4 regions of the Shewanella sp. 10N.286.51.B8 genome follow, and region 2 is predicted to be linked to each of the others. Evidence: predicted binding sites of a transcription regulator. Region 2 holds the regulator's gene; each other region holds the start of a gene.
The links. Region 2 encodes LexA, which represses DNA repair genes until DNA is damaged. Its sites were predicted from a motif close to TACTGTATNNNNATACAGTA; they were not measured.
Positions count from the first base shown of each region.

Region 1: AB4160_RS01150 (DNA polymerase II) is a predicted target of LexA. The motif match lies at 4,948-4,967, and genes of this name have one in related genera.
Region 3: dinB (DNA polymerase IV) is a predicted target of LexA. The motif match lies at 4,722-4,741, and genes of this name have one in related genera.
Region 4: AB4160_RS07450 (YebG family protein) is a predicted target of LexA. The motif match lies at 3,456-3,475, and genes of this name have one in related genera.

Region 1 covers NZ_JBFRKG010000003.1:105,665-113,132, forward strand. The annotation lists gene AB4160_RS01140 (TonB-dependent receptor) at 1-659, opposite strand, end outside; gene AB4160_RS01145 (porin) at 1,109-2,293, opposite strand; gene AB4160_RS01150 (DNA polymerase II) at 2,519-4,909, opposite strand; gene dinG (ATP-dependent DNA helicase DinG) at 5,018-7,093, shown strand; gene AB4160_RS01160 (TSUP family transporter) at 7,102-7,468, shown strand, end outside.
Region 2 covers NZ_JBFRKG010000035.1:12,998-20,465, forward strand. The annotation lists gene plsB (glycerol-3-phosphate 1-O-acyltransferase PlsB) at 1-984, opposite strand, end outside; gene lexA (transcriptional repressor LexA) at 1,364-1,981, shown strand; gene AB4160_RS13675 (cell division inhibitor SulA) at 1,978-2,484, shown strand; gene coxB (cytochrome c oxidase subunit II) at 2,915-4,531, shown strand; gene ctaD (cytochrome c oxidase subunit I) at 4,541-6,145, shown strand; gene AB4160_RS13690 (cytochrome c oxidase assembly protein) at 6,147-6,710, shown strand; gene AB4160_RS13695 (cytochrome c oxidase subunit 3) at 6,707-7,468, shown strand, end outside.
Region 3 covers NZ_JBFRKG010000007.1:121,551-129,018, reverse strand. The annotation lists gene AB4160_RS03385 (leucyl aminopeptidase family protein) at 265-1,806, opposite strand; gene AB4160_RS03380 (aminoacyl-histidine dipeptidase) at 2,054-3,514, shown strand; gene dinB (DNA polymerase IV) at 3,608-4,684, opposite strand; gene AB4160_RS03370 (methyl-accepting chemotaxis protein) at 4,967-6,877, shown strand; gene bfr (bacterioferritin) at 6,959-7,426, opposite strand; gene bfr (bacterioferritin) at 7,439-7,468, opposite strand, start outside.
Region 4 covers NZ_JBFRKG010000017.1:31,718-39,185, reverse strand. The annotation lists gene AB4160_RS07465 (MlaD family protein) at 1-2,041, opposite strand, end outside; gene AB4160_RS07460 (paraquat-inducible protein A) at 2,028-2,660, opposite strand; gene AB4160_RS07455 (paraquat-inducible protein A) at 2,650-3,279, opposite strand; gene AB4160_RS07450 (YebG family protein) at 3,487-3,780, shown strand; gene AB4160_RS07445 (GAF domain-containing protein) at 3,805-4,263, shown strand; gene proQ (RNA chaperone ProQ) at 4,530-5,159, shown strand; gene prc (carboxy terminal-processing peptidase) at 5,182-7,296, shown strand; gene pepN (aminopeptidase N) at 7,390-7,468, shown strand, end outside.

The sequences.
Region 1 (7,468 bases), on a different contig from region 2:
TTGCTATCATGGCTATACGATAACATTACGTTAAAGCCATCAGTGTCAATATCACCAAAACCAGTCGTGATACTACCATTCCAGCCCGAACCACCGTCTTCTTCAGGTAGTGAGTAACGACCTGTGATTGTGGTTTCGTTTACATTATCTTTTAATACGAAATTTACAACGCCAGCAATAGCATCTGAACCATATAATGCTGATGCACCATCAGTTAACACATCTACGCGTGCGATTGCACTTAATGGTATTGAGTTCAAGTCGATAGTACTTCCTGAACCACGTGGCGCCATACGGCGTCCATTTAATAACACTAGCGTATATGCTTCACCAAGATCATGTATCGAAGCAGTACTAGTACCGCCACCACTACCACCAACTGAATCAGATGTAGTCGTAAAGCCTTGCATTGCAGGTAATTGCTGCATTAAATCAGCAACATTGTCTACACCTGTGCGTGCAATATCCTCTGCTGTCAGCACTGTAACGGGCAATGAACCTTCCATGTCTGTGCGTTTAATTGCAGAACCTGTTACTTGAATACGTTCTACTTTTTCGCCTTCTTCAGCAGCGAATGCTACTGGTGAACTAAGTGCTGCCGCAGCGGCACCGCTAATCATTGCTAGACGCACTGATTTAGCTAATAAATTCTTATGCATTGTCAATCTCCCTGGACTTGTGTCTTTCTTATTGTTCCAACCTTATTAATTTAGGTTGGTTAACGAAGTTGAACATCGCTCAACCACATTTCGTATGCAATAAAATCACAAATAAAACATTAATTCAACATATGTTTCATTAATATCGGGTCAGTTAACATGTTTAGAATGGTTATTTCGTCCACAAAAACATACAAAAATAGAGAATTAAACTACACAGCCACCTTAAGCCTCTGTATTTAATAGCATTTAAAAATAACAAATAACAATTTAAAATGTTGCAGAATTGTTCCGATCGGCTATTTTATACCCACAACAATAAATAGATATGTGGTCAAATGACCTTCGAGACTTACAATTAATTAACAAGCAGACGGTCGCTATGAATTTTAAAGCAAAAAAAACACCCCTTTCGGAGTGTTTTAATGGGTAGTTGTTAAATTTTAATTTTATAAAATGTAACGAATACCGAAGCCAATGCCATCATCTTCACTGATCTTCATTTTGTCTTCGTTTGTTCCGCGGAAATCACTGCTGTCGATACGACCTTCAAAATAAAGGATGGTGTTTGTATCCCAGATATAATGAATACCTGCTGTAGTGAATTGACGCTTAAATACTTCGCCTTCATCAGCGCCTAATACGTTATCAGCATCTAGCATGTTGTATGCTAAGAAAACACGGATGTTGTTGTCAAAACGATATGATACTAATGACTCAACACCTTTAGAACTTTCGATCATACGGCCAATGTTATCTGTGTCATGAAATTTATTTTCATTGTAGTTAGCAGAGAAATAAATACCTTCTGCATCCCAGTTACCATAAGTTACGCTTAAGCCGTAAATTTCATCACGCTCTTCAATGCGGGTGCCGTTCTCTAATTCACCTTCAAATTTACCCGTGTTGTAACCAATACCAACAGATAATTCATCAGTGAATTGATACATAGCCGATAAACCGAAGGTATTACCGTATTCTACAGTACCTAGTGACTCTTCATCACTAATACTTGGTGCATCAGAAAAACCATCTACGTTCTCATCTTCGTAAATAACGAATTCATTTTGCTTTAACTGTACTTGCGCACCAAAACTGAATTTATCAAACGAGTTACGGTATTGAATGGTTTTATCACCACGGCCTACACCGTTAATAGCGCCATCAGCTTTATTGTATGTGTATACACCTGCAGCATTACCATCCCATACGATAGGGTAGTTTGTTCCGGCAACAACGTCGTACCAAACACCCCATTGCTTACCTAGGCTGATTGAGCCGTAAGTATCATTTGATACGCCAACGTAACCTAAACGGTTATTTAGAAAGTCATCGCTTTGTGATTCAAATTGACTACCAGCACTATAAACGATTTCACTGTTACCGAATGGGTTAACACCCCACTCGAATTTAGCAAAGGTTGCCCAACCATCATTCATTTGACGATCAAAGGCGAAGTTAATACGTGATGCGCCATTGACGATTTCAGTTTCACCTTGGCCACTATAAATACGTGCATCGATGAAACCACCAATAGCAACAGAGTTTTTCTCATCTTTATAGATTTCGATAGCAGAAGCTGTTGGTACAAACATAACTGCTGCAAGTGTTGATGCGATTAAAGTCTTTTTCATCGAGCTAAACCTTCCCATTTCATTTTCATCATTAATTATTTTAAATAATCTATTTGCATAGAATTTTTCCATTAACTGAAGGCTAGCATGATGAATTAGCATGAAACAAAGAGATAAATCGATTAAATATCATAATAAACTAAATAAGCACATTGCAAAGCACAAACCACTACCAAAAGACATAAAAATGATAACGTATCACCATAAATTACACAGCCAGCAACATTAAAGTAACAACATCTGATTGCTCACAAGACTATCAAAACTGTCACCTTTGAGCCCTAATACTGGTTCTGCAATGGGCTCGATTTGTTTATCAAGGTAATATTGGTAATCAATTGATTCATTGGTTGCTTCTATAGGTTGCGCACCATTCAGAGTCATCCTGTAAGCGATCATGGTGCCTCTTTTACCAAGCTCCGAATTACCTGTTATTTGACATAGACGCGTTGCGGCTTTCACATGTGGTGAAGATTTAGCCGTATAATCTTCAATGTTACGCTTTAGGCGTTTTCTAAAAATTAGTTCATCATCAAATGAGCCATTTTGAAGCTCCTTAATTTGCTTTAACAAGTAGCCTCTAACGTCCCCTTGGGTAAATAATAACAAGTATAAATGATATTGCATTCTTCTGGCTAAAGGGCTCCAATCACTTCTGACTTGCTCCATGCCTTTAAAGGTCAGTGCTAATTGTCCCTCCTTGTCAGTGGTTGCCCCTACATAGCGTTTTTTACTGCCAGCATCTGAGCCTCTTAATGTCGGCATGACAAATTGATTAAAGTGACTTTCAAATTCAAGTTCCAAATAACTTTTTAACTGAAACTTGGTAGCACAAAAATCGGCCCATTTTTGGGTAATTTCCTGTGCCAGCATATGACCTAACTGACTAATATCGTCTATTTGATGCTTTTCTCCTAACCACACAAAGGTAGAGTCGGTATCACCATAAATCACCTTATAACCCAACTCTTCAATCCAAGCTTTGGTTTGCTTCATGATTTGATGGCCACGCATGGTAATCGAGCTTGCAAGCTTGGCATCATGGAACACACAGCCTCTAGAGCCCAATACGCCATATAAAGAGTTCATGATTATTTTAATGGCTTGGGACAGAGGTTGGTTGTTAAGTTGTTTGGCTTGCTCACGCTGCTGCGCGAGTGTTGCTATTAGCTCTGGCAATATGGGGTTGTCTCTGCTAAATCTTGCATTGAGAAAACCCGGCACAGTCACTTCGTCAGGCTGCTGTTCGCCCACCACCAAGCCTTTGGGATCAATCAAAAACGTTCTAATAATTGATGGATAAAGGCTTTTAAAGTCCAACACTAAAACATCTTTGTAAAAACCCGGGATAGAATCCATCACATAGCCACCAGGAGATTCAAGTCCATCACTAGCTGGGTGAGCAGGGGCAACAAAACCGCTTCGATGTAAGTGCGGTAGGTATAAATTATTAAAAGCAGCAACAGATGCGCCAACGCGGCCAAATTCTAAGCCGGTTAGTTTGGCCCGTTCAATGGCAAAAGCCAGCAACTGGGTTTTATCAAAAATATCCCATACTAGGCGGCAATCGGTAATATTATAAAACGCCAATGCGACTTTATCATGGGCAAACAAATGACAGATTTCTTGGCTGCGATTATCAACATGGTCAATAGCCTTGCCTTCATTTAGTAATTGTTGCGATACGTGCTCTAATGAATAGCGTTCAAAATGATAGAATGCCGCTTTAATCCAATCGATGCCATCTAGCACCACTCGCCCCGGTAAAGATAAGGTTTCAGGGCGATGCTTATCTTCAACCTTCCAGCTTAATACCGTCGCCCCACGACCAATGGTTAACGGTATCGAATGTAACTGACAACGTTTATACAATAGTGACAAATCAAAAGTGACGACCGCCCAGCCAATAATGACATCAGGATCATATTCGGCAAACCAATCAATTAATCGCTTAATAAGCTCAACTTCGGTAACCACCCACTGAATATAGTGCTCTGACTCTTGAGGCTGTCCCACCATAATGACTAATTGATAATCTTGCCCATATAAGCCAACTGAATATAACTCGCCGCTAGGGCTACATTCGAAATCCAACGAAATCATAGAAAGCGAGATGTCATTATCGCTTTTTCTTGCTTTTACAGCTTGGTACACCGGCAATTGACTTAAGCTGGTATTCTGACTGTTACATAAATCAGCCTCTAAACTAGATTGCCCGATAAACTCAACATCAAAGGCAATAAAGCGTTCTATCAAATATCGCTGCTCTGCCCTAATATCTGCCTCATAAATCTCAATCCCCATATCATTGGCAATCCGCAAAAACTGCCTTTGTACACTGGCTGACTTTAAGTAAATACAGGCGATAGCTTGGTGATTAAAGTTTTTAAGCGCGACAGTTTCGATTCTGCAACCTTGATGAATATGTCCTGCGAGTTTTGGTATATCTATTTGACGGCAAAAACACACTACTTCAGCCCCGTCCACTTCTATCAGCACAGGGCCAGATCTCGTTTTTAAATAATATTGCAATATAAGTCGACCATCACGAAAAGCTGAATGCCGCGTCAACACTCGCCCTTTGATAGAAGTCACCTTATTTACGCTTACTGTCATAGTTTTTGGCTCGATTAAATATTTCGTGCAGTTCAATTCACTGTTATTATGTACAGCATATAACAGCGAACACATAAACAGTAAGCAAAGAATGCGAATAGGTCACTCATGTTAACGGATAAAGTCAAAAGTCAGATCCGCACTATCTATAAAGATATCGCGACGGCAATGCCAAATTTTCGCTCTCGCCGTGAGCAAAACTATATGGTGGCTGAAATATCTAAAACACTGGCCGGTGAATATGACAAACACCGTCGCATTATGGTTTGTGAAGCCGGCACCGGTATTGGTAAATCCTTATCCTATATTCTTGGCACGATTCCGTTAGCCATTGCCAGCAAGAAAAAAGTCTGTATAGCAACGGCAACCGTAGCATTACAAGAGCAATTACTGCATAAAGATTTACCCTTCTTTTTGCAACAGTCTGGGGTAGACTTTAAATTTGGTTTAGTCAAAGGCCGTCAGCGCTATGTTTGCTTAGCAAAGCTTGAAGCCATGATTGGCCCCGAAGACACCTCACAAATGGCGATGTGGCAGACAAAGCCTGATCAAAGCCAGATTGACCAACTCAAAAAAATCCATAAAGATTACCAAGATAAAAAGTGGAACGGTGAAATCGACACTTTAGAGCAACCTGTTCCTGACTTTTTATGGCAGCAAATATGCTGTGATAAACACAGCTGCCATCGTCAGTTATCCAATCATCATAACTGCCCTTTTCATAAAGCCCGTGAAGATGTCGAAACCTGGGACGTACTCATTGTTAACCACAGTTTGTTATTTGCCGACTTAGAACTGGGCGGCGGCGTTATTTTACCAGAGCCTGAAGAGATGTTTTATGTCATCGATGAGGCGCATCATCTGCCAACAGTTGCCAGAGATTTCTCCAGCGCCCAAGCAAGTCTTCGCGGCACAGCTGATTGGCTAGAAAAGGCAGGTAAAACCTGCTCTAAATTACAAAACCAATTAAAAACCACTCATATTATTGCACCAGTGCAAGCGATGCTAGATCACATTAATGAGCTGGTTAGCCAGCTTAATCAAGTGGCACATTTTTGTGATACCCAGCCGCAGCTCTTTGCCAACCCAGAAACCCGTTTAAGATTTGAAAATGGCAAATTACCAGAATCATTACTCATACAGGCCGAAAACTTAGCTTCAGCATCGAATTCTGCATTAAAGCAATTTAATAAAATTCAAACCGTTTTAAGTGAAGCGATAAAAGATGGTGAGTTACCTAAACATCAATCAGAAACAGTGCTTTCAGAAGCAGGCTTTATTTCCCAGCGTTTAGAAAACTTGCATAAATTATGGAAAATGCTCGCTAAAGAAGACTCAAAAAAAGGTGCGCCCATGGCGCGCTGGGCTGAACTGATCACAGGTAAACAACAGGATTATTTATTTTGTGCGTCTCCTATTGAAGTGGGTTTCATGCTCGAATCTATGCTGTGGCAAAAAGCCGCAGGTGTTGTATTGTGCAGCGCAACACTGCGGGCGCTGAATAATTTTAATCATTTTGCCCATCAAGTCGGGTTATCATTAAATGATGGCAGCCGCTTTTTGGCGTTACTATCGCCATTTGATTATCAAAATAATGCCACATTATTTATTCCTCAAATGAAGAATGAGCCTACAGATGAAGCCTTTACCGATGAGCTTGCAGAGCAGATATTGGCATTAGTTGAAGATGAAATGGCAACATTGGTGCTGTTTGCCTCTTATTGGCAAATGGAAAAGGTGACAGATCAAATTATTGGTAAAATGCCTAAAGAGCAGTTATTTGTTCAAGGAACTATGCCAAGACAACAGGTGCTAACTCAACATAAAGCCCGTTGTGATGCCGGAAAAGCCAGTATTATCTTTGGCACAGGCAGTTTTTCAGAAGGATTAGATTTACCTGGGGATTACCTTACCAACCTGATTGTCACCAAACTGCCCTTTGCAGTGCCGACATCACCAGTTGAACAAGCACATGCGGAATATATAAAAAGCAAAGGTGGCAACCCTTTCCTACAATTAACCATTCCAGATGCGTCACGTAAATTAATCCAAAGTTGTGGTAGATTACTGCGCAAAGAAGACGATTATGGCCGAGTGACTATTTTAGACCGCCGCCTAATTACCAAGCGTTACGGTAAATCGTTACTCGATGCCCTACCGCCATTTCGTAAAGTTATTGAATAGGTATTTTTTTGGAATTTTTGTTAGACCCTAGTCATTGGGTCATTCTGGCGATAATTGGTGTTGTTGCAGGTTTTATAGATGCCGTTGTTGGCGGTGGCGGTTTGCTTTCTATCCCTGCACTGCTAACGATGGGCGTTCCACCCCATTTAGCATTGGGTACCAATAAGCTCGCAGCCTGTTTCGGCTCTATTACTGCAGGTTATACCTACTACAAACAACAACTCATTAAACCTTCCTTCTGGCGGGCTGCATTTTTGACGACCTTTATAGGTGCCATCATCGGCAGTTTTTTAGTTTATTTTATTGATGCTGCTTGGCTCGAAAAAATCTTACCGCTGATCATTATCGGGATTGCAATCTACACCCTTATAAGTC
Region 2 (7,468 bases):
CACCATGCCTTGGTAATACAAAATATACGACAGCAGTAGGTAATCCATGTGGCTACGATGGCAAGGCACATAGACAATTTCATGACCATCATGATGCAGCTTACGCACTTTTTCAGCGCTTTTAATGCTAATACCGCTGTATAACTTATTCCACAACCAAGTAAGAAAGCGCTCAGCAATACGCACTAAGCTGTCTGAGTAATCCGCTGCAATTTCATCTAAATACTGAATAGCTTTTTCGCGGGCTTTGTCTTCAGGAATTTTTTTATTAAGCGCTTCTTCTTTTATCGCTTGAGCAATGGCATCAGACTTTAATAATGAGTTGAACATTGCCTGACGATTTGGCAGTTGTGGGCCTGTCATCACTTTACGTTGGCGTCTAAAGTGCACTCGCGCCACACGGATAAGTTTATGCGCAATACTGACATCAGTGCCGTGTTCATCAGCCATATAACGTAGCGACATAGCATTTGAGAATTGAATAAAGCTATGGCGACCTAAGAACAAAATCATCAACCATTTACGTAACCAGGTCGGGTTTTCACGCTCAAATACGGCTGCGGTCATGGTGTCATCTTCTTTACCAGGGATACGTCCCCAATACAGACTCACTGGCACCAATTGAATATCAAGTTGATCATTTTTTTTATGTAAGGCTAATAAGCTGGTGAAGTTATCAACAAATTTTTCGCCACTTAAACGCTTGCCAAATAGAGGCTTACGACCTTCAATACACACAATTCTAGGGGTATTTAAGCCATCAACGTCTAGTCGCTCATAAGGGCTCGGTAAGCCATATTTGGCGGTCACTTCATTTAATGCCGCAATATCACTGAGTGATTCTGTCTTCATCACATAGACCACTGGTTTATCTGGGTCTAAGTTCAGATCGGCAAAGGGATCTTCAGGCACAACAACCGTGTGCACCATCAGTTTTTGAATCCAACGTAATGATTTTGCTATGATTGAGTCAGGTTTTAACATGAGTGTTCGCATATTCAACATCAATTAATTGGCCATAGAATACCAGATAATGGTTCAGTTTCACTAACAAGGGTCTATACAGAGAATATTTGTTCAGTAAAAAATAGCCATATCCGAATAACAACCAACCTATTTTCAATCAACACTACTGTATAAATATACTGTTTAAACAAACGATGTGAGAAATAGCCAATTTCATCGGTTTAAAAAGCTGACTTACCTTCATTAACTAAATAATTAAATTACATATACTTAACCGTGCCCCCATATATAGCCAACAAGAATTAGATGATAATAGTTAAATTAATTTGGTTAATACTTGCGCGACCACCGATACTGTATATAATGACAGTCACTGTATAAAAAAACAGGAATCAATATGAGACCTTTAACGCCACGCCAAGCTGAAATATTAGAGCTAATTAAATGTAATATCGCCGAAACAGGTATGCCGCCAACTCGTGCAGAAATTGCAACTCGATTAGGCTTCAAAAGCGCCAATGCCGCTGAAGAACACTTAAAAGCACTGGCAAAAAAAGGCTGTATTGAAATTATTCCTGGTACCTCTCGCGGGATCCGCATGGTGCAGGTGGAGGAGGAAGTTGAAGCAGGCTTACCACTTATCGGCCAAGTTGCTGCAGGTGAACCTATCCTTGCTCAAGAGCATGTTGAACAGTATTTCCAAGTTGACCCAGAAATGTTTAAGCCCAATGCTAATTTCTTACTACGCGTTCGAGGCGACAGTATGAAAGACATTGGTATTTTAGAGGGCGACTTATTAGCAGTGCATAAAATGCAAACTGCCACCAATGGTCAAGTTGTAGTGGCACGTCTTGAAGACGATGTAACCGTGAAAAGATTTGAAAAGAAAGGCAATATTATTTATTTACATGCTGAAAATGCAGAATATGAGCCGATTAAAGTTGATTTAAGTTGCCAAAACCTAACGATTGAAGGGCTTGCTGTTGGCGTTATTCGTAATGGAGGTTGGTTATGAACACATTAATAGGCAATGCACCGCGTCACCCTGGATTATGGGTAGATATGGCATCTGATCCCTTACCCACTAAACAAGGGATTGAAACCAAGCGCACCCAAAACCAAGGCTTAACTGAATTGACTCAATTATGCAGTCAGTTAGCCATTTTAAGTCAGCAAGGCCTTTGGATTGTACTGATTAATCCGCCGCATATCGGTTATAAGCAAATTCTTGCTAATGCCAATGTTCGTATGGACAGAGTATTGTTAGTTCACACCAAAGATGAAGTCGAAACCCTGTGGGCGATGGAAAAAGCGCTCACTAACGGTACTTCAAGTGCAGTAATTACTTGGACACCACCATTAGATGCCCGCGACAATCGCCGCATTCAATTGGTTGCCAAAAATGCCTTAGCCCAAGGGCTTATCATTGAAGATGTAAATACTCACTTACCTGAAGGCGACCCATTAACGCAAACTTTAGCAGTACAGACTCGGGTAAACCTTACCTCGTTTCACTAGTAAAATATGACTAAAAAAGCCCTTCACTACGCTGAGGGGCTTTTTTTTGCACTTTTTTCAGCAAATTAGATGATAAAGTGATCTTGATCAATATTTAATCTCCAAGTAATGTAGTTAACAAGGTAGTAACAATTTATCGTACTGCCGAGAATAAATGTCAAAAAGATACAAACGCTATTAAAAGATTGAGCTGGTACCGTGCGGTATAGAAAGCCTTGAATGTAAAGCGTCAAATATAATTGATAAGTTCAGTATTAGGTACAAGTGTGGCACCGTAACGTAATAACATAATTGAGTTTTCAAGCTCAAAGCCACCGTGTACTTTGAAATGATCAAACTTTTTCGGGTATGAAAAGTTTGCATAGAGCAGAGTATTACTGTGTGGCTTTTCTTTGTAATTGCAATTCGCAATTAGCAGAGGAGTAGTCTTGTGAAGCGATTGTTGTACGGATTAATGGTGGCGTTGCTTGCAACCCCACTCACAGCGGCAGAGATGCCCTTAAACATGACTCAAGGTGTAACAGAGATCAGTGGCCAGGTTTACGACCTGCATATGATTATTTTGTATATCTGTTGCGCCATTGGTGTCGTGGTCTTTGGGATCATGATTTATTCCATGATCTATCACAGAAAATCTAAGGGTGCAGTTGCAGCCGACTTTCATGACAGTACCAAGGTTGAAATAGCTTGGACAGTATTGCCATTTCTAATCCTAATTGGCATGGCAATCCCAGCAACAAAAACGCTGATTGCTATGGAAGATCCCAGCGATGCTGAACTGACAGTCAAAGTGACGGGCTCTCAATGGAAATGGCATTACAGCTATTTCAATGAAGATGTCGAGTTTTTCAGTTTATTATCTACCCCAGCAGACCAAATTACTGGCACCGCAGATAAAACCGACACCTATCTTTTAGAGGTCGATAAGCCGCTGGTTTTACCAATAAATCGTAAAGTACGTTTTTTAATGACCTCGGATGACGTTATCCACTCTTGGTGGGTACCAGCATTTGCCGTTAAAAAAGATGCAAATCCTGGTTTCATCAATGAAGCTTGGACTAAAATCGATAAAATAGGTACTTATCGAGGCCAATGTGCCGAACTATGCGGTAAAGATCATGGCTTTATGCCTATTGTTGTTGAAGCCGTTTCTGAAGCAGACTTTGACCAATGGCTAATCGACCAAAAGCAATTTGCTGTCGATGCTAAAGCCGCTGCACAAGCCTCACTGAGCCAAACCCTTAGCTATGACGAGTTAATGGCCCAAGGCGAACAAATCTACATGGGTCGCTGCGCGGCTTGCCACCAACCTAATGGTGCTGGTTTACCTGGCGTCTTCCCTTCCCTAATTGGCAGTCCAATGATTAAAGGCCCAGTGTCTGGCCATATCGATATTGTCGTTAATGGTAAGCCTGGCACTGCGATGCAAGCGTTTGCCAAGCAGCTAACGGCAACTGAAATTGCTGCAGTAGTCACTTATGAGCGTAATGCTTGGGGTAATGACTCTGGCGATACCGTGCAAGCGGCTGATGTGAGTGGCAATGGGACAAATTCTAGCGCTACACCAACCACTGCAGACGCTCCTAGTGCAGGCACTTCTACCGCAGACACGTCAACGCCTGTGACTTTACCAGCAAGCTTACCTACAGCTGAACAACTTGAAGACACTGCAACACAAGCTGTGACTGAAGCGGCAACACAAGCAGCAGAAGTTAAAGCTGTGGTATTGGATGACTTGACGATGGATGAGTTAATGACCATGGGCGAGCAAGTCTATATGACTAGCTGCGCTGCATGTCACCAAGCTGCTGGTACTGGCTTACCTGGCGCGTTCCCTTCATTAGTAGGCAGCCCACTCATCGTCGGTCCAGTGACGGATCATCTTAATATTGTCATCAATGGTAAACCTGGCACGGCAATGCAAGCATTTAACTCGCTACTTACGCCACAACAGCTTGCTGCAGTGGTGACTTATGAGCGAAATGCCTGGGGTAATAACTCTGGCGATGCAGTTCAGGCTGCTGATGTTGTTGGTCACGGAAAGTAAGGGATTAAAATGAGCACAATTACACAAGATTCACCAGCCGCTCACGACGATCACCATGATGACCATCATCATGGGGCGCCAAAAGGCATTATGCGCTGGGTTTTAACCACTAACCATAAAGATATTGGTTCAATGTATCTGTGGTTTAGTTTCATTATGTTTTTAACCGGCGGCGCAATGGCCATGGTCATTCGTGCTGAGTTATTCCAACCCGGTTTACAGTTAGTTGAACCTAACTTTTTTAACCAAATGACCACAGTCCATGGCTTGATTATGGTATTTGGCGCAGTCATGCCAGCCTTTACCGGCTTAGCTAACTGGCTCATTCCAATGATGATTGGTGCGCCAGATATGGCACTACCGCGGATGAATAACTGGAGCTTTTGGATTTTACCTTTCGCGTTTGCGATTCTACTTAGCTCGCTATTTATGGAAGGTGGAGGCCCCAACTTTGGCTGGACTTTCTATGCACCACTGTCAACAACCTATAGCCCTGATAGCACAGCATTATTTGTGTTCTCAGTTCACATTATGGGCATAAGCTCGATCATGGGTGCTATTAACGTGGTGGTGACCATTGTTAATATGCGTGCTCCGGGTATGACTTGGATGAAGCTGCCATTGTTCGTCTGGACTTGGCTGATTACCGCCTTCTTGCTAATAGCAGTGATGCCGGTATTGGCAGGTGTAGTAACCATGGTACTGACTGATAAATACTTTGCCACCAGCTTCTTTGATGCTGCTGGCGGCGGCGACCCTGTGATGTTCCAGCATATTTTCTGGTTCTTTGGCCACCCCGAAGTCTACATCATGATTTTACCTTCATTCGGGATTATCTCGGCCATTATTCCCACCTTTAGCCGTAAAAAGCTTTTCGGTTATGCCTCCATGGTATACGCCACCTCAAGTATTGCGATTTTGTCCTTCCTAGTTTGGGCGCATCACATGTTCACCACCGGGATGCCAGTATTTGCAGAGCTATTCTTCATGTACTGCACCATGTTAATCGCAGTGCCTACTGGGGTGAAAGTGTTTAACTGGGTTGCAACTATGTGGCGCGGCTCAATCACCTTCGAAACCCCGATGCTGTTCGCCATTGCATTCATCATCTTATTCACCATCGGTGGCTTCTCTGGCTTGATGCTAGCGATCACCCCAGCGGATTTCCAATACCATGATACTTACTTTGTGGTAGCGCATTTTCATTATGTACTGGTGACTGGCGCAGTATTTTCCATTATGGCTGCAGCATATTACTGGCTACCGAAATGGACAGGATACATGTATAGCGAAACATTAGGTCGTTGGCATTTCTGGTGCAGTGTTATTTCAGTGAATGTACTGTTTTTCCCAATGCACTTTTTAGGCTTAGCAGGCATGCCACGTCGTATTCCAGACTATGCAATTCAGTTTGCTGACGTAAACCAAATTGTCTCTATTGGTGGTTTTGCCTTTGGTTTATCACAACTGATTTTCCTCGCTGTGGTACTGAAATGTATCAAGGGCGGCGAAAAAGCTGCGGATAAGCCATGGGAAGGTGCTGAAGGGTTAGAGTGGACTATTGCCAGTCCTGCGCCTTATCACTCATTTACCACCCCACCAGAGGTTAAATGATATGAGCCAGCCAACAAAATCAAACCGTAATTTACTTATTGGCCTAGTACTGGGTTCAATAGGTATGTTCGGCTTTGGTTTTGCGCTAGTGCCTTTGTATGACGTGCTTTGCGATGCCTTGGGGATTAATGGAAAAACCCAAAGTACTGCCAGCAGTTATGAGGCTGTGGTGATTGATAAAGACCGTACTGTAACCATTGAGTTTATTGCCCAAGTACAAAGCAATATGCCGTGGGAGTTTGTGCCAAAAGTGAACCGCATGCAGGTTCACCCCGGCGAACTCACACGTACTGCGTTTTTAGCGAAAAACTTATCTTCAAATAACCTCGTAGGCCAAGCAATACCCTCGGTATCGCCAGGCCAAGGCGCGGCTTATTTTAATAAGACCGAGTGCTTTTGCTTCAATCAGCAACCCCTAGCAGCAATGGCCGATGCTGAATTACCGTTAATTTTTTACGTGGATGCGGATTTACCTGAATCCATTAACACTTTGACTCTCTCTTATACCCTCTATGATATTACAGACAAGCAGACTGCAGCCATAGAGCAAGGAGCAGCAAGATGACAACAAAACATGAAAACTACTACGTGCCAGCGCAAAGTATCTGGCCAATTACCGGCGCTATCGGATTATTTCTGATTGCATTTGGCGCAGGTACCTACATCCAACAACTTTCAACTGAACAATCTTCTGGCGGCTACACCCTAATCGCGGGTATTGCTGTAATTATATTTATGCTGTTTGGCTGGTTTAAAAATATCATTGATGAGTCAATGTCAGGTTTATATTCAGCGCAAATGGATCGCTCTTTTAGACAAGGCATGAGCTGGTTTATTTTCTCAGAAATCATGTTTTTCGGGGCATTTTTTGGGGCATTGTTTTACGCTCGAATGGTAGCAATACCTTGGCTCGGCGGTGCATCAAATAATGCCATGACCCATGAGGTATTGTGGCCAACATTTGAAGCCATTTGGCCGCTAGTGAAAACCCCAGATGGTACCACCACTGAAGCCATGGGTTGGGGCGGATTGCCGCTGTATAACACCCTCATTCTACTGACCTCTTCAGTCACCTTGCACTTTGCCCATGTGTCGTTAGAAAAATCAAAACGTGGCGCACTGAAGGTTTGGTTAGGACTGACTATTTTGCTGGGTATCGGCTTCTTGTTTTTACAAGTTGAAGAGTATGTCCATGCCTACCAAGAAATGGGGCTCACACTCACCTCAGGGATTTATGGTAACACCTTCTTTTTGCTAACTGGCTTTCACGGTATGCACGTCACCTTAGGCACAGTATTTCTAATAATCCTGTTCTTTAGAGTA
Region 3 (7,468 bases), on a different contig from region 2:
ATCCATTGAGACAACTCATCACTCGATTCCTTGGAGACTATATCCATCCTGGATTAACTAGAATTGGAAAGCACCGTCGCTGTCCAACGAGAGGAATAATACCAAAGTGTAATTTTATTACAAGTATTAATTTAATTATTTTATATTTCAATCAAAAAATGAAATAAAAGCACACTTGTATGACAAACTAAGAATTTAGAGTTCTCATTAGCAAACAATCAACCACTAAATAGCACAATATATAGTGGTTGAGCAAAAAACAAACTACACATTGCCGCCCAAAACGCTTTGTAATAAAGTTACCAAAGGCGAGGCTGTGGGTTTCCCATACAAACTATGGCCTTCTGTGGCACTACCGGCAATATCAAGATGCGCAAAAGGCAATGGCATGGCAGAGCCTGTGCCATGTTGGCCCAAGCCTGAAGCATTAATTAAAAATGCTGCGGGATATTGATGGCCTCTGGCAGTAATGGCAGAAGGGCCGTTATTAGATGACAATAACTCCCCTTGGCCAGAGATATTATGTACCTTGGCAAAATCATCATGACGCAAGCTAGATAACTCAAATGGTTCGCCCCATTGCTCAGCAATGCCAGCTAGGGTGTGACCCATACCAGCTTGTTGTGCCACTTTGTTCTCGACTAGTGCGGTATAGCCGCCATAACAGCGCACCACATGGCCGGTTAAGGTTGCCACAGAAAATAGTTGCGGCTTAATTGCTGTCATTGCCTGAAGTCTTAAGTGAGATAATAAGTCTGCCAGCACTAAGCGCCCTTCGGCATCAGTATTACCAATACGCACTCTAACACCGCCATGGCTGGTAATGATTTCATCAGGAACAAAGGCATCGCTGCCAATACTGTTTCGCACCAAACCTAACTCTGCTATCACTCTAATGCCTTTGGGCTTTAAGATAGATAAGGTTTTCATTAAGCCTGCCACCGCTGCAGCGCCGCCTTTATCTCGGCTCATACCCGCCATGCCACCGGCGACTTTAATATCTGCGCCGCCAGTATCGTAAATAACTCCTTTACCAGCAAACAAGTAGGTGCGATCAATGGCGCCCTCTGCCACATATTCCAGTTTAACCACGCGAGGTTGATGCCGAGGCACATTAAATGAGGCTCTCCCTACTGCGCAAAGCAGCGGGTAATCGCGCTCTAACTCTTCACGTTCTTCAATGACTCTGATTGCTAAACCACTGTCTTTTAGCGCCTCAACGCAATAATCAGCAAATGCTGGCGCCGCCATTCTTTCTGGCTCAGTGCCGCATAGATCCCTTGCCAAAATCTTACCGGCTTCGACAGCATTGAGCAGGCCACTGCAATTGTCGCTGCCAAGCAAACCAATGGCGCTAAATGCTGGGGTAATTGCTGTGGCTTCTCGCAGCTCCAGTGATTGCCATAGTTCCTGACCACAGGCAAGTGCAGCAACCTGTTTAGCAAATTGATAGCGCTTATCTTGGCTGGTTTCTACCACCAACAGCGGTTGTTTTGCTCCCGCAGCCTTAGCAATAACAACGCCTTCTCTAGCTGCTTTGGCAAACACACTCACATCACTGTATTCATTAGTGGCATTAACAACTGGGGCGACAATCAGTCTGCCACCCGCAAGTCCGGGCGCCAGTAACAATGTTGCCGACTGACCAATGCGCTGATCGATTTGTTTCGCATGCTTGGCGAGTATTTTTATTTCATCTTGGGCAATGGCGGCTAAATCGGTGGCGACTACCACTACGGCGTCCCAGCCATGGCCTTCAAAAATGGCTTGATCATTTGCTACATCAACGATATTGACTTGAAACATGGGGCATCCTTTTTAAATAGATTGTTATTATTGCTTGCTAATCAGTAATTTCAGGTGCTGAATCACAAATCATAACGACCAATGGTGGTTAAAGTATATAAGCTTAGCTTTACGATAGAGTTAAAATATATTTACAAAAATTAATTTAACCCAGCCTCTCTACTTGCTCTAGGTCACTACTTAGTAACGACAATATGGTAAACTTCAGCGCATCTATTCCCACATTCATAGCATTTAGGGAGTCTTCGTGACCGCCATTAATCAATTATATCCCCAGCCATTATGGCAATGGTTTGAACAAATTTGTGCGATTCCGCATCCATCCAAGTTTGAACAAGCACTTAGTGAACATATCCAGCAATGGGCTAAATCGAAAGGTTTGCCTGTCGTCGAAGATAAAGTCGGTAACTTGATCATTAAAAAGCCAGCGTATGCTGGAATGGAAGAACGCAAGACTGTGGTATTACAAGCCCACATTGATATGGTTCCACAAAAAAATGCCGATAAAGTGCATGATTTTGAAAAAGATCCTATTGAAGCCTATGTAGATGGCGAATGGCTAAAAGCCAAGGGCACCACCTTAGGTGCTGATAACGGTATTGGTATGGCTTCAGCGTTAGCAATTCTTGGCGCTGACGACATTAAACATGGTCCATTAGAAGTGCTGCTTACCATTGATGAAGAAGCGGGCATGACTGGCGCTTTCGGCCTTGAAGCAGGTTACCTTGATGCTGATATTTTAATTAATACTGACTCAGAGCAAGAAGGCGAAATCTACATGGGTTGCGCTGGCGGTGTTGATGCACAGCTAAGCGTTCCTATGTCATGGCAAGCACCTGAGCAAAGCAATGCCAGCTTTAGCTTAACCCTTTCAGGTTTAAAGGGCGGCCATTCAGGCGTCAACATTCATTTAGGTCGCGGCAATGCCAATAAATTATTAGCCCGTTTCTTATTTAGTTATGGTGATGATTTACAAATTGAATTAGTTAACTTCACTGGCGGCTCTTTACGTAATGCTATCCCCCGTGAAGCTAGCATCAACTTTATGCTGCCAAGCGAAAATAAAGCCAAGCTTGAGCAAGCCATTGCTCAATATCAAGCGATTGTTCGTGAAGAGCTGGCAATTGCTGACCCTGACATGTTGCTAACACTTGCAGCCATTGACGCTCCAGCAAAAGTCATGAGTGAAGATGCGCAAAATACCTTAATCGATTTACTGCACGCCTGCCCTAACGGCGTAATGCGTATGAGCGATGAAGTTGAAGGTGTGACTGAAACATCGCTTAACGTCGGAGTGATTAACACTGACAACGAATCTGTTGAAGTGCTATGTCTTATCCGCTCATTGATTGACTCAGGCCGAGTGCAAATTGAAACGCAATTAACGGCATTAGCAAACCTTTCAGGTGCTAGCATTGATCTATCAGGCGCTTACCCTGGTTGGAAGCCTGATAATAGCTCACCAGTGATGGCCATTGTCCGTGAAACGTATAATGATATTTATAAGAAAGACCCGACGATTATGGTTATCCATGCCGGTCTTGAATGTGGACTATTTAAAGAACCATACCCAACCATGGATATGGTCTCTATTGGCCCAACCATTCGTTTCCCACATAGCCCTGACGAAATGGTGAACATCACCACTGTTGGCCAATATTGGGAACTACTGCTTGCGGTACTAGAGCGTATTCCAGCAAAAGGCTGAGCTTTAACTCTCTATTAAATTACGCGCTTAATAAAAAGGCTGCTCTATTCTTGATATAAGAAAAGACAGCCTTTTTGTTTCTAGCGATAATCACTAGAACTGCAAATCTAATTGCTCGCTATTATCATCTGTAACCACTTCTGGCTGGCTATTATCAGCTAAACCAACACTGACACCGATTAATCTTATACCTCGGCCATTGGCCCGCTCTAGTGCTTGAGTTAACAATGTCTGGAATAAGTTAAGCGACATTTCATCACTGCGATGCTCAATGGTAGTTTGCTTGAAATCGTTAAATTTAAGTTTTACTACCTGTTTATGAATTTGCCGGTCTTTAGCACTGCGATGCACCCGGCTAATAAGCTCTTGGATTAACTGCGGCATGACATTGCTGCATTGCTCTATAGTAAAAATATCTTGGGCTAAGGTGGTCTCAACCCCAACCGACTTTCTGATACGATTTGGGCTTATTTGACGTGTATCGATACCTTGAGTGCGCTCAATTAACACGCGGCCAAATTTACCAAAACCGCTGATGAGCTTGTCACTCGGGTAGCGCTGCACGTCTTCACAGGTTTCAAGCCCGAGCGCTGCAAGCTTAGCCGAGGTTACTTTTCCCACCCCAGGGATTTTACTTAAGGATAATGATTTTATAAACGAAGGGATCTCAGCAGGCGTGATCACATATTGACCATTAGGCTTATTTAAGTCAGAAGCTATTTTAGCTAAAAACTTAATCGGTGCGACTCCCGCGGAAGCAGTAAGCCCGGTTACCGTAAAGATTTCAGCTCTGATCTGCTCAGCAATTAAGGTGGCGCTACCTTTACATGCATCACAATCAGTAACATCAAGATACGCCTCGTCCAATGATAACGGCTCAACTAATTCTGTATAACGATGGAATATTTCACGGATTTGCAGCGAAACCGCTTTGTAAACCTCCATCCTGCCTGGCACCAATATCAAATCTGGGCAGAGTTTTAATGCCTGATAACTCGACATAGCAGAACGAACGCCATATTTACGCGCCTCATAACTACAGGTACTGATAACACCACGGCGATCGCTGCGCCCACCTACAGCAATAGGTTTACCACGCAATTGTGGAAAATCACGCATTTCAACTGCGGCATAATAGCAATCCATATCAATGTGGATAATTTTACGCATGGCGTTTTCATAAAGAAGTCACTGAATGACATCATGATACTGTATATAAAAACAGTGTTCAAATTAAACCTTTATCACCAGTCGCGTTGAAAGCTTCAAATTACAAAATAGCGCTAATTTGCAATACAAATAAATAACAGTAAGAACACTAAACATCAGACAACACAAAAACAAAATCAACATTACATGATGCAAATCACTAACTTTTTTATGAGCTTAGGGTATATTTTGATTTATAAGCAGGTACAATCAAACAAAAATAATAATACAATTAGGTGAGTTATGAACAAGTTTGGCTTTAAAGCGAGTTTACTATTTGCGTTAACAATTCTATTAGCTTTCGCCTTGATCATTAGCGGGCTGGTCACTCACCAATTATTAAAACAACAAATAACAGACAAGCTGACAACCGACATCCACCACCAAATAAAAACCAAAGTCAGTGAAATAGAAAGCTCATTTAATCGCACCACTTCCGCGGTAACTGAACTCGCGAGTCTATACCGTCATAACAATGTGGATGCCGGCCATGTCGCCATGACTCAATACACAGCGAAATTAGGTGGCGTCTCTAAAGTCATTATGGGGTTTGATGATGGCCAATCCTTTGCCTCTATTGCTTCAGAGTCTTTTCCTGACGGCGTCGGTGTAGTCGATAAATATGATCCCCGCACTCGTCCTTGGTACCAAAACGGCAAACAAAAAAATACCTTGTCCCTCAGCGAAGTGTTTTTTACCCGTACAGACGGTATACCTATGGTCGGGGTTATGCACCCAATTGATGGCGGGATCATCATGGCGGATTTACGTTTTGACTACTTGCAACTGCAACTACAAGCATTAGCAGATATTGAAGGTGCCACTGGCTTTATTATTGATAAAAATGGCTTAGTGTTAGCCTCTAATTCAGCCTTAACTAATCAAAAAGACAATATCAGCAGCAATAGCCAACTAAGCGAGATCTATCAAAGTATTCTCGGTCAGGATAGCTCATGGGCGCTCAGTGATATAAATGACGTTAGCACGATTATTGCTAGTCAAAAAATCCCTTTAATTGATAACAACCAATGGTATGTGATTGTCACCCTCGATGAAGCAACAGCTTTCGCACCGCTTGTTAATGCCACATTAAAACTCAGCGGCATCATATTATTGGTACTTGGCTTATCTGTTGTGGCGTTATTAATACTACTGAATAAGCTCTATCAACCGATTAATGAACTACGTGACTTAGTCACTGGCTTATCTCAAGGTAATGGTGATTTAACCCGTCGTTTGGAAGTCAAAAATGATGACGATATCGGAAAAATTGCCCTCGGAATTAACGCCTTTATTTCACAACTACAAACCATGTTGTTAGCCATCAATAAATCGACAATTAAATTATCTACCGGTATTGATAAGCTGCAGCACTATAGCCAAAACAGCGAACAAATTTTGACAGCCCATACCAATGAAACAACCCAAATTGTGACCGCCATTGAAGAGCTATCAAATACCGCTGTCACTGTGGTTGAGAATACCGAAACCGCAGCCAAGCATACTAATGAGGCTAATATTACTGGCGAGCAATCACTGAAGACCATTAACTTAACCCAAGTGGGTATCCAAGGTTTAGCTGCTGAAATCCATCAAACAGCTGGTAATGTCGAGCACATGAATAATGAAACCAGCAGTATTCAAAGCATTGTTGATGTGATTGGGAGTATTGCAGAGCAAACCAACCTGTTAGCGCTTAATGCCTCGATTGAAGCTGCAAGGGCCGGAGAGCAAGGGCGTGGTTTTGCTGTGGTTGCAGATGAAGTGCGCGCCCTTGCCAGTCGCACCCAAACAAGTACCAGTGAAATTGAAATCGCGCTGGCAAAATTAAAAGCTGAAGCCACTGCGGTGGTGGCGGCCATTGGCAGTACTGAACGAGCCTGCTCAGACACGGTTACTGAGGTCAGTAATACTTCTGATAATTTACAAACCATGAGTACTATTGTTGCTCAAATCAATGCCCTCAATAGCCAGATATCCACTTCAGCAAATGAGCAAAATATTGTTATTCAGGAAATTAATCGAAGCATGCACCAAATTCACGATATGGTTGAAACCTTAAATGATGAAGGCATTATGCAGCGAAATGAAACGGATAATATTGCCACAATCAATGTGGAGCTAACCAATATGATTAATCAGTTCAAACTATAGCGTTACCAATTTATAACGCTTAAAAATCCCATAAAAAAAGCCTAACTCAGTTAGGCTTTTGTTTTGTAGCAAACTCAATGATTACATTTTGGTTTGCAGATAATTTTGTAAACCAACGCGATCAATTAATCGAATTTGTTTTTCTAACCAATACATGTGATCAGATTCAGTATCATCAAGTAGTACTTCTAAGATTTCACGGGTTTGGAAGTCGCCTTTTACTTCGCATAAAGCGATGACTTCACGTAAATGATCAGCAACTTGATATTCGTAGCTCAAGTCATTTTTAAGCATCTCTTCTACGTCTTTACCGATGTTTAATGCTTCACGACTTGCAACATCTGGCGTGCCTTCCAAGAAAAGAATGCGCTGAACTAACTTAGCAGCATGGGCTTTTTCGTCATCTGACTCATGTAAGATGCGCGTATAAAGCTCATCAAATCCCCAATCTTCGTACATGTGTGCATGTACAAAGTATTGATCCATCGCTGACAACTCACCGGTTAATAATGCATTTAAAGCTGCAATAACTTCTGGATTACCTTTCATGATAATGTCCTATTAATCTTTAATTTGTGATTGAAGATAGTT
Region 4 (7,468 bases), on a different contig from region 2:
ATTCACCATAAAGATAAGCACTCACGGTTAAGTTGGCTAAGTCTTGATTGAGTTTAACCTGTTGGATCACACCCACTTGATGGCCTTGATAACGAATCGCTGCTTTTGCAGCTACTTTGGCATCAGCTGGTAGTGATAGTGTTATGGCTTTGGCCTGTTTTAGGGCCAGCTCTTTAGAATCATATAAACGAGTTTGATTGCCTTGTTGGTTTTCTGGCAACAAACCTAGGCTAATACTGCCTTTTAAGGCGCCTTCTAATGGAGCGATATCAACATCAATGCCAGATAAACTTGCATTGATACTGGCGGCATCATTTCGCCAAAATACGCTGTTACTTCGAACCAAGTTAGTAAACCTTTTTTGAATGGCCACCGTGATTGAAAACTTATCAGTTTGACTGTTCCAATTTACTTCTGAGACAGAGCCAATACGCATTTTTTTGTAATAAACCGGTGAGCCATGAGCTAAACCTGCGCCATCAATACTGTCTAGCGCCAAGGTACTCATTGATGATTTATTCAAGGCCGTTAAGGCTTGATCAGCAGATTGATATAACGAAAATTTTGCTTGAGGTTTAACTACAGCCTTAGCTTTACCTGGCACCAAAGATACAGCGCCAGCAAGCAGGGTATTAATATCTCGGGTTTTGACCTTTACGCCATCTAAGGAGGCATCTATGGCAAGCGCCGATTCAGACACAAAATAACTGTCCACAGTGAGTAATGATGAATATTCAGGCTGAATGTCCACTGAGTATTCAACACGGCTAAAGTCATCAGATAATTTTACTTGGCTAATCTCACCAATAGGCATTTGTTTGTAACGCACCTCAGCCCCAGCGCTTAAACCACTGTGTTCATCAGACGTTAATTTGATGGTCAACTGGCTAGCTTGCATAAGGTCCGGTGCTTGAGATTGTAATTGATACTCTTGTGGCAGCGCGTTGTCGCTCACTCCAGGTAGTACATTGACTACACTACCAGTGATCAACCTTGCAGCGTGCTTAACGCCCTCTAAAGAAATATCAGCACCTGCAATCCAAAATTGGGTATCTGCGTTTAATAAGTGTTGGTATTGACTATCAAACTTAGCTAAAAACTTCACGCCGTTTTCAGTTAGTTGGGTTTGATGAATCTTACCCACATCAATGCCGCGATAAACTAACGTTGAGCCTTGATTAATCTCATCAGCATTATCGGCTAGCAGAGTGAATTCGATGCCTTTGACAGCACTTTCTTCATCAGGGTAAAGCACAAAGTTGTCACCATTTTGCGCCGCGGCAGAATTAGCGACTGAATTAAAACTAATTCCGCCAGCGAGCAGCGATGCCAAGCTTTCGGTATTGACTTTAATGCCCGACATAGACGCATCAATTTTTAGACCTGACACGTTCCAGAACTGGGACTCTTGTGTCACTAAATGGGCGTACTGTTGCTCGATAAACGTGCTGATATTAATGGTATCGCTGTCAATTAAGCGATAGTTTACAACTTTCCCTACAGGTATTTGACGGTAAAACACCATTGAGCCGATATCCAGTGAGCCTAATTTTGAGGTGGTCAGCGTAATAAGCACCCCATTAGTATCAGGAAGCATAGTTGGCGCATCTTTTAAGGCGACAAATTCAGATGCTGAGCTGCCATCACCGGGTTGAACGGCAATATAATTGCCTGAAAACAAGGTATCTAAACCTTCAATACCAGTGATACTGGCTTTAGGCGTGACCAACCAGAACTTGGAATTTTTATTGAGAAATGGTTCAGAGCGATAATCCATAATAATTTTGACATTAACGCCAGACAATTCATTGTCGATACTGATATCTGTCACCTTACCAACGGTCAAACCTTGGTATTTGACTAAGGTTTTACCTATGTCGATACCAATGGCACTAGGAAAATGGACTTGAATTTCAATACCAGATTCTTTAATGCTTTTGACGCCTAACCAAGCACCAAGGGCCAAGGCCACAATCGGTAATAACCAAATTGGCGAGAATAATTTCTTTTTAACAATTTTTGGCGATTCAATTTTTGTCATTATTTTTTTCCAAGCGATCCCAAAGTAAACGAGTATCCAAAACTTTTGCAGCTAACTGTGTCAGTAAGATAACTAAAGCAAATGCGGTAGCAGCAGGCGCAGGTTTAGCGTCTAATAGTTGCCCCATATTAACCACGGAAACGGTTAACGCAATAACAAATAAATCTAACATCGACCATCTGCCAATCCATTCAATTATATGAAAGCCAATCATTAATTTCTTTTTTGAAATAGGTAAATTGAAACTAATAGCAGAGAGGTATATCGCTAAACCAATAATTTTGAGCCAAGGGACTAAAATACTGGCAGCAAATACGATAATAGCAATGGGGATCATTTCTAAGTGAACTAAATGCACGATACCAGAGAAAATGGTGTCATAAGTGACCTTGCCCTGATTGGTTACCATAGTTATAGGGTAAATATTTGCTGGTACCAGTAAGATTGCTGCTGTTATAAGTAGAGCCCAGCTTTGCTGTAAACTGGCCTGATTTCGAGCTTGAATTTTAGAATCACAGCGACGACATCGGCTACGGCTAATGCTATTTATTTTTCGGCAAACAGTACACAAACAAAAACCAATTTGTTTTCCTTGAAAAATTGGCATTTTACTCGTCATGTGTAAACCCCCACATATGTTCCAAATTGTACTCTCGTTGTAAAAATAAGATCACCAAAAAAAGCATACTAAAAGAAAAAGTCCCCATACCAAGATGTATATCAGCAAAGTCAGAAAGGTTAAATGCCGCCACCAAGAATGAAATAACATAAATTTCTAACATGGTCAGCTGCGATAATAGAACATGGTTTTTAAGAAGATTTCGGTAGGTGTGCTGCCAAAAAGATGATTGTAACTTTAATTTAACGATAAAGACTTGTATTAAAATGGATACAATCAATAAGCCGGGAGCAATAACCGCAGAAGCCATAACCGCAATGGAGACAATCCAATAGCCTTGGTTGCCGACAGCAATAGCTGATTCGTAAACCGTACTGGTTCTGACACTGCCTAAAAAATGAATTTCAATGACAGGTAAGACTGTGGCAGGGATATAAAATAATAACGCAGCAATGCATAAGGCAAGCATGCCATTAATTGAGCAGTAAGGCACGTCGTAAAGAGTAGTGTGACAGCGAGGGCATAGCGCCCGAACATTGGATGGAAGGGCTCTTTTTTGTACCGCTAAATCACAGGAACGACATAATAATATTGTGTTTGGGTCAAGACTTTTCGGCATATATAAACGTAAACCGTCCACTTAGAGAAACATTAACGGGTAATATAATAATGTTAAACACCCTGTTTTTGATTAAAAACACAGTGGAAATATTATTTATCAAGTTACAATAAAAACAGATAATACCAGAATAATCAGAATACTTGCATCAGAAGTTAGTTCTATGACACTCTATGCACTGTATATAAAAACAGTAAGAGGTTAATCATGGCTGTAATAACAAAGTTTGTCGTGGTAAGAGAAGGGGTTGAGAAGATGACGTTTACATCTAAGAAAGAAGCTGACGCCTACGACAAAATGCTCGACATTGCGGATAACTTAGTGCCTTTTATTTCTGGCGCTGAGCTGGAAATAGAGGAAAATAGTGTCGAAAAACTTGCTTTTTATCTTGCATCTAACAAGGATGAACTTGCAAATTTATTAAAAGGGATCGTAAAGCCTAAAGCGGCTACACCCAAAACAGCAAACAAAAAAGCCACTAAAAAAGCGGCTGCAGAATAATAAAAACCTCACTTAGGATGGAAAATGAAAGCTGAGTTTTATGACACATTAAACCGCCAAGTACTGGCATTAATGACCGGTGAAGACGACCTTATTGCAGGAATGGCAAACTTTTCAGCGTTATTAAATGACAACTTAGATGATATAAATTGGGTTGGCTTCTATATTAAGCGTGAAGAACAACTCGTTCTTGGTCCGTTTCAAGGAAAAGTTGCTTGTACACGTATTGTGATCGGTAAAGGTGTATGCGGCACAGCAGCGGCAAATGATGAAACACAATTAGTGGCAGATGTGCATCAATTTGCAGGACATATTGCCTGTGATGCTGCCAGTAATTCTGAAATTGTAGTCCCTGTTCGCCAAGGCAATGACGTAGTTGCGGTATTAGATATTGATAGCCCATCATTGAATCGTTTTGATACAGACGATAGAAAAGGCTTAGAAATGCTAGTAAAAAGCTTTGAATCTTGCCTATTTGCTTAATTAGCGACCAAATATAGCAAATTGCGGGTCGCAATCGCTGCCATGAGCTTTATAATACCGAACAGCGCGCATTGCTATGGATAAAATTTATTTACTGTAAAATTACAGCTAAGTGAGTTAATTTGTTAAAGCATGTTTCAATTGCTTTAGCAATCGAATAAGAAGTGCTAATTTGAACGTTAAGCAAGATCTGTTTAACGAAAGATAAACGACTGTACTCGCAAAGAAAGCTGAGACTCAGTCCCTTTTATAACGTGGAAGTAAAAATGGAATCAACAGACAAGTTGACCGACACCAACGCAGTTTTAGCGTATTTATATGAAACATTTCCTTTATGCTTTATTGCAGAAGGTGAAACTAAGCCATTAAAAATTGGGTTGTTTCAAGATTTAGCTGCTAGGTTGGCTGATGATTCTAAAGTAAGTAAGACACAATTACGTGTTGCACTTAGACGTTATACAAGCAGCTGGCGCTACTTGAAAGGCGTTAAAACTGGTGTTCAACGTATCGATCTTGACGGTCAAGATTGTGGTGAGTTAGAACAAGAACATATTGACCACGCTCAACAAACGTTGAAAGAAGGTCAAGAAAAAGCCAAAGCTAAGCGTCAAGCTGTAGCGGCTAAAGCGGCGCCTAAAAAGCCAGCAAGAAAACCTGCTGCAAAAGCACCGGTTAAAAAAGAACGTCCAGCTAAGCCTGCAAAACCTGCCGCACCTAAAATTAATTATGTTGCTGCAAAATTTGACGAGCTTAAGCAAAAACAACGTGTTAGTGTCAAGTTAGGACAGAACCCAGTACCTGGTGTTATCACTGACATTAAGAAAGAAGATATCCATGTCCAGCTAGATACGGGTTTAATTGTTAAAGTTCGTGCAGAGCATATTTTATTATCGTGATCATTTAAGGAGTAACTTGTTGATGCGAAAACTCACTTTGGCTGCGTCGATTGCCACTTTATTTGTCGGTTTTTCGGCTTGGGCAATTTCACCAACGATTCAAATCAACGAGTTACCTAAACTTGAGCAAGAGCCTCAACATAAGGTTGCGAGTAAAAGGGTAACGAATTTATTTACTCGTTCTCATTATCATCGCTTTAACCTTGATGATGCTTTTTCTGAGTTGATTTACGACAGATATTTGCAACAACTTGATTTTCGTCGCAATGTTCTGACTCAAGCTGATGTTGATACTTTTAAACAGTATCAACATCTGTTTGATGATATGGTCAAATCTGGCAATATCTCACCTGCCTTTGATATGTACTCCCTAGTACAAAAACGTCGTTATGAACGTTTTACTTATGCACTTACTTTACTTGATAAAGAATTCGACTTTACCGAAGCTGGTGACGCTTACGAATTCGATCGTGAAGAAGCTGCTTGGCCAAAAGATGAAGCTGAATTAAATGAGTTATGGCGTCAGCGAGTTAAATATGACGCACTTAACCTAAAACTTGCCGGTAAAGATTGGAAAGAAACCGCTGAAGTATTAGGTAAGCGTTATAACAATGCCATTAAACGTTTAAGTCAAACACAAAGCGAGGATGTATTCCAAGGTGTGATGAATGCCTTTGCGCGTACTGTAGAACCTCATACCAGTTACTTGTCTCCTCGTAATGCAGAACGTTTCCAAATGGAAATGAACCTGAGCCTTGAAGGTATTGGTGCAGTTTTACAAATGGATGATGATTACACAGTAATTAAAAGTTTAGTTGCTGGTGGCCCCGCTGCTACCAGTGAAAAATTATCACCTGAAGATAAAATTATTGGTGTAGGCCAAAAAGACGGTGAGATAGTCGATGTTATCGGTTGGCGTTTAGATGATGTTGTAGAGTTAATTAAAGGCCCAAAAGGCAGTGAAGTTAACTTACAAATTTTACCTAAAAAAGGTGGCGCCAATGCAAAAGCATTTGAAGTGACCATTATCCGCGATAAAATTCGACTAGAAGATCGCGCTGCAACGTCAAAAGTCGTTGAGCCAACTGAAGGTGAATACGCCAACCGTAAAGTCGGTGTCATTCAAATCCCAGGCTTTTACATGAACTTATCTGTTGATGTAGAAAAAGAACTGGCTAAATTAAAAGAACAAAACGTTGAAGGCGTTATCATTGATTTACGTCGTAACGGCGGCGGAGCGTTAACTGAAGCCACATTATTAACGGGTTTGTTTATTGATATGGGCCCAGTGGTTCAAATTCGCGATGCAAATGGCCGTGTTACTCAAAACCGCGATAATGATGGCAAGAGCGCATATGATGGCCCATTAACTGTCATGGTTGATCGTTATAGTGCATCAGCGTCTGAAATTTTTGCAGCGGCATTGCAAGATTACGATAGAGCCTTAATTGTAGGTGAAGCCAGTTTTGGTAAAGGTACTGTGCAGCAGCACAAGAGCCTTGGCAGAATTTATGATATGTACGAAAAACCTATTGGTCATGTGCAATACACCATTGCTAAGTTTTATCGCATTAATGGTGGCAGTACCCAGCTTAAAGGTGTTACACCCGATATTATGTTCCCAAGTGCATTAGAGCCGGGTGAATACGGTGAATCTGAAGAAAAGAATGCACTGCCATGGGACAAGGTTCCTGTCGCGCAATACGGCACGTTAGGCAATATCAAACCAGAGTTAGTGACTAAGCTTGACGAAAAGCATCAGCAGCGTATTAAAGCAGATGTTGAGTTTGGCTATATCTTTGAAGATATCGCTGAGTTTAAGAAGCACCACGATGATAAAACCATTTCATTAGTTGAAAGTGAGCGAATCGCTTCACGTGAAGATGATGATAAGCGCTTACTTGATAGAACCAATGAACGCCGTGTTAAAAATGGTTTAGAACCATTAGCCTCTTTAGATGACGATGAAGAAATCGAAGACGGTGCAGATACTAGCATTGAGGCAACTGAAGTGGCACAAGCAAATGAGGCTGACGAAGAAACTGAAGACGAGTTAGTTGTGCCAGATGCTTTCTTAGACGAAACAGCATTAATCACCTTAGATATGGTTGATGCAAAGAAACTCGCACTGAAGTAAACTTTATTTCGTGCCAAAAAAACGCGCTCTAAGCGCGTTTTTTATTAAGTGAATTTTAGCTCTAACAAGAGCAGTGTTATTCAAGGATTACCTATGACTCAAGCACAAGCAAAACATCTTAAAGATTATAAATCACCTTTATTTACCATTAGCCATATAGCGCTAGATTTTG